Regions from separate parts of the Exiguobacterium alkaliphilum genome, predicted to be linked through region 1. Evidence: a T-box and tRNA genes for the amino acid it is inferred to sense, from the RefSeq annotation. Region 1 holds a T-box; the other holds one or more tRNA genes.
What was found. A T-box is a leader RNA that pairs with one kind of tRNA and senses whether it is charged. The one in region 1 lies ahead of serS (serine--tRNA ligase), so its partner is inferred to be a tRNA-Ser.
Positions count from the first base shown of each region.

Region 2: it has a tRNA-Ser gene. The T-box ahead of serS (serine--tRNA ligase) is inferred to sense a tRNA for this amino acid. The anticodon was not compared.

Region 1 is NZ_CP073101.1:348,439-350,805, reverse strand. Features, by position in the region: gene serS (serine--tRNA ligase) at 1-821, opposite strand, end outside; T-box leader at 874-1,082, opposite strand; gene KB235_RS01770 (D-alanyl-D-alanine carboxypeptidase family protein) at 1,101-2,345, opposite strand.
Region 2 is NZ_CP073101.1:2,570,069-2,572,435, reverse strand. Features, by position in the region: rRNA gene KB235_RS13305 (23S ribosomal RNA) at 1-850, shown strand, start outside; rRNA gene rrf (5S ribosomal RNA) at 945-1,060, shown strand; tRNA gene KB235_RS13295 (tRNA-Asn) at 1,069-1,143, shown strand; tRNA gene KB235_RS13290 (tRNA-Ser) at 1,157-1,247, shown strand; tRNA gene KB235_RS13285 (tRNA-Glu) at 1,265-1,339, shown strand; tRNA gene KB235_RS13280 (tRNA-Met) at 1,358-1,431, shown strand; tRNA gene KB235_RS13275 (tRNA-Asp) at 1,439-1,514, shown strand; tRNA gene KB235_RS13270 (tRNA-Phe) at 1,541-1,616, shown strand; tRNA gene KB235_RS13265 (tRNA-Tyr) at 1,620-1,703, shown strand; tRNA gene KB235_RS13260 (tRNA-Trp) at 1,707-1,777, shown strand; tRNA gene KB235_RS13255 (tRNA-His) at 1,791-1,866, shown strand; tRNA gene KB235_RS13250 (tRNA-Gln) at 1,873-1,947, shown strand; tRNA gene KB235_RS13245 (tRNA-Gly) at 1,953-2,027, shown strand; tRNA gene KB235_RS13240 (tRNA-Cys) at 2,034-2,107, shown strand; tRNA gene KB235_RS13235 (tRNA-Leu) at 2,117-2,197, shown strand.

The DNA of each region.
Region 1 (2,367 bases):
CCACGCGTATCGCGGCCGGCCGAGCCGGCTTCTGAACGGAAGCAAGCGCTGTACGCCGTGTACGTGATTGGAAGCTGTTCCTCTGCGATAATCTCATCACGGTGCATGTTCGTCACCGGCACTTCCGCTGTCGGGACGAGGAAGTAGTTCGTATCCGCCACTTTAAACGCGTCTTCTTCAAACTTTGGAAGCTGACCCGTCCCGGTCATCGCATCGCGGTTGACCATGTATGGCGGGAGGACTTCTGAATAGCCGTGCTCATCGGCATGCATGTCCATCATAAAGTTGATCAAGGCGCGCTCTAAACGGGCACCGAGTCCTTTATAGAAGACAAAGCGGCTGCCCGTGACTTTCCCAGCCCGCTCGACGTCGACAATCTTCAAGTCTTCCATCACGTCCCAGTGCTGTTTCATCTCGAAATCGAACGTCGGTTTCGTTCCGACTTCACGAATCGTGACGTTGTCGTCTTCCGTTTCACCGATTGGTGTTGATTCATGCGGAATGTTCGGGATGCTGAGCAAAATCATGTTCAACTCCGCTTCGACTTCACGCAAGTCTTCATCCAACAACTTGATTTCATCCCCGAGTCGGCGTGTCTCGAGAATCGGTGCGTCTGCGTCTTGTTTGTTCCGCTTCAATTCGGCGATTTGTTTTGACGCCTCGTTCCGTTTTGCTTTCTTTACATCGACTTCGTTAATCAGGTTGCGTCGTTTCTCCTCGAGCTCTGGGAAACGGTCAAGCGCGCTCAAGTCTTCCCCTCGGTGGGCGAGCTTCGCTTTAATGTCTTCAAAATCTTGGCGTAATCGTTTAATGTCTAACATTCTTATTTCCTCCTTTTTCACATAAAAAAGGCGGCACGTCCCTTTCCCGTAGGAAAGGGACGAACCACCTTGGATCCGCGTTGCCACCCTCGTTGCCTGAAATCCAGGCCACTCGATGCACGTAACGTGTGCAGGACGTGACTTGTTTCCAAGCCAATGCTCCGAGGCCGATTCGGTTACACCATCCCGCTAGTTTGCACCAACCACTAGCTCTCTGTCAGTAGATGACTGTAACGTACTTTTCCTCATCATTGCATCTGTCATTGAATTAGTTTTACTTTACAACAACTCGAGTCTATCGACAAGACTCAGTTTTCCGAGCACGAGTCGGACCTCATCAAGAAAATCTGAAAACGCACGCGTCATCCGTGTTAAAAACGATGCCGTGTCGACCGTTTCTGCTGCAACGAGCGTCGCTTTCGGCGGTTGCTCGCCATCTAAGTAACGGACCGATTCAGAAAGTTCGACCGTCACCGTGCCGACTTGCTTGTCTGTAGCAAGCGGTGCTGTCGTGTCGGGTAAATCATAAACGAGGGACGGGACTTCTTGCCCTTTCTCAATCAATACCTCGAACGTGGACGTCGTGCGGACCGTAGCCCGCTCCGTCTCCCCGCCCGCCACGAAGACAGACTCTGGCACAACCTCGCCGCTCCGTAACAGCGGGGTCATGACAAACTCGCCATACGCATAGTCATGGAGTGCTTTCGTCGCCGTGTAACGACCTTCGTCTGTCTTCGCGCCTAATACGACAGACAATACGGTCCGCCCATCCCGTGTCGAGACACCGACGAAACAGTATCCGGCGTCGTCTGTCGTCCCCGTTTTGAAACCGAGCATGCCGGTATACGACAAATCACGGCCGGCGAGCATCCGGTTCGTCGCTTCGAAACGAACACCGTCAATATCGACGTACGCCTGCTTCGTCACATCGAGCACGTCGGGGTATTTCGTTAAATAAGCGAGCGCCAGTTTCATCAAATCGCTCGCCGACGTCAAGTTCTCGCCCGGACGTCCGGCGGAGACCGAGTCGAGTCCAGATGCGTTCGCGAACGTCGTCTGAGTCATCCCGAGCGCCGTCGCCCGTTCGTTCATCAACTCGACGAACGCCGCTTCCGACCCGGAGACCGCCTCACCGAGCGTGACGGCGGCTTCGTTCGCCGAGCGAATCAACGCCACATCATATAATTCTTTCACCGTATACGGTTTATTGACGAGCGGGATGCGAGCAAGACCTGGCTTCTGTGTCAATGCGAGCGCCTCCGCGCTCGGTGTCACTTCCTGATTCCAACTGAGTTCGCCCGCCTCGATCGCTTCGCGGACGAGGAACGCGGTCATCAGTTTTGTAATCGAGGCCGGAGGTAACATCGCATCTTCCTCTTTTGAAAACAGCACTTGACCCGTCGTCAAATCGACGAGCATCGCCCCGCTCGCCTCAACGCTCGGTGCGGCCGCTGCGTTGTTCGGATTCATTATATTCATGAAGATTGCTCCGATGAGCAACCACATCATCCATCTCGCTTTCACAACCTTGCCCCTTTCTGTTCAT
Region 2 (2,367 bases), 680 kb from region 1:
CAGGACGGAAAGACCCCATGGAGCTTTACTACAGCCTGATATTGAGGCTTTGTACGCGATGTACAGGATAGGTGGGAGTTTGTGAAGCCGGAGCGCCAGCTTCGGTGGAGACACCCTTGGGATACCACCCTTTGCGTATAGAGTCTCTAACTCGCAGCCGTGATCCGGCTGGAGGACCGTGTCAGGTGGGTAGTTTGACTGGGGCGGTCGCCTCCTAAACAGTAACGGAGGCGCCCAAAGGTTCCCTCAGAATGGTTGGAAATCATTCGAAGAGTGCAAAGGCAGAAGGGAGCTTGACTGCGAGACCTACAAGTCGAGCAGGGACGAAAGTCGGGCTTAGTGATCCGGTGGTTCCGCATGGAAGGGCCATCGCTCAACGGATAAAAGCTACCCTGGGGATAACAGGCTGATCTCCCCCAAGAGTCCACATCGACGGGGAGGTTTGGCACCTCGATGTCGGCTCATCGCATCCTGGGGCTGGAGTAGGTCCCAAGGGTTGGGCTGTTCGCCCATTAAAGCGGTACGCGAGCTGGGTTCAGAACGTCGTGAGACAGTTCGGTCCCTATCCGTCGTGGGCGCAGGAAATTTGAGGAGAGCTGTCCTTAGTACGAGAGGACCGGGATGGACGCACCGCTGGTGTACCAGTTGTTCCGCCAGGAGCATCGCTGGGTAGCTACGTGCGGACGGGATAAGTGCTGAAAGCATCTAAGCATGAAGCCCCCTCCGAGATGAGATTTCCCTTTGAGCAATCAAGAAAGACCCCTCAGAGACGATGAGGTAGATAGGTCATGGGTGGAAGCGTGGTGACACGTGGAGCTGAATGATACTAATCGGTCGAGGCTTTGATCTAGTCTATGGTTTGTATTGATGAATCTTCAGTTTTGAGAGAACAATCTCTTAAAACATATTGACGTTATACTTAAATGATGTTAATATAATACTTGTCTGGTGGCGATAGCGAAGCGGCCACACCCGTTCCCATGCCGAACACGGAAGTTAAGCGCTTCAGCGCCGAAAGTAGTTGGGGGTCTCCCCCTGTGAGGATAGGACGTTGCCAGGCAAGATCGTTCCGCAATAGCTCAGTGGTAGAGCAACCGGCTGTTAACCGGTAGGTCGTAGGTTCAAATCCTACTTGCGGAGCCACTTTTCTCTTTTTGGAGAGCTGTCCGAGTGGCCGAAGGAGCACGATTGGAATTCGTGTAGGCGGCAAAACCGTCTCAAGGGTTCGAATCCCTTGCTCTCCGCCAGTTTTTCAATACAACAAGGCCCGTTGGTCAAGCGGTTAAGACACCGCCCTTTCACGGCGGTAACACGGGTTCGAATCCCGTACGGGTCACCATTTATTTTTTTATATCGTCGCGGGGTGGAGCAGTCTGGTAGCTCGTCGGGCTCATAACCCGAAGGTCGTTGGTTCAAATCCAGCCCCCGCAATTAGTGTGGTCCTGTGGTGTAGTGGTTAACATGCCTGCCTGTCACGCAGGAGATCGCGGGTTCGACCCCCGTCAGGACCGCCATTTTTAATTTAAAGACTTACATACATGGCTTTGTAGCTCAGTTGGTAGAGCAAAGGACTGAAAATCCTTGTGTCGGCGGTTCGATTCCGTCCAAAGCCACCATGTGGGGGGGTAGCGAAGTGGCTAAACGCGGCGGACTGTAAATCCGCTCCCTCGGGTTCGGCGGTTCGAATCCGCCCCCCCCCACCACTTAGGGGCATAGTTTAGCGGTAGAACTACGGTCTCCAAAACCGTCAGCGCGGGTTCGATTCCTGCTGCCCCTGCTTTAATATTATGGCGATTGTGGCGAAGTGGTTAACGCACCGGATTGTGATTCCGGCATTCGAGGGTTCAATTCCCTTCAGTCGCCCCATTTTATTGGGCTGTAGCCAAGTGGTAAGGCATCGGATTTTGATTCCGACATGCGAAGGTTCGATCCCTTCCAGCCCAGCCAACTATGCGGAAGTAGTTCAGTGGTAGAATACGACCTTGCCAAGGTCGGGGTCGCGGGTTCGAATCCCGTCTTCCGCTCCATTCTTTGGCGCCATAGCCAAGTGGTAAGGCAGAGGACTGCAACTCCTCTATCGTCGGTTCGATTCCGACTGGCGCCTCCAACATAATATGCCGGTGTGGCGGAATTGGTAGACGCGCACGACTCAAAATCGTGTTCCTCTGGAGTGTCGGTTCGACTCCGACCACCGGTATCCGTAGATCCTAGCTGAGGCTAGGGTCTTTTTTTATTTATACGATTACTTTATATTAGAGAATGAAAATATTGCAATCTTGATTGGTTAAAGGAGAAATAATTTCAAAATTATAACTTTTATTAGGAGTAACATAATTCCTATGTATGTTACAATTTACGGGAATGATT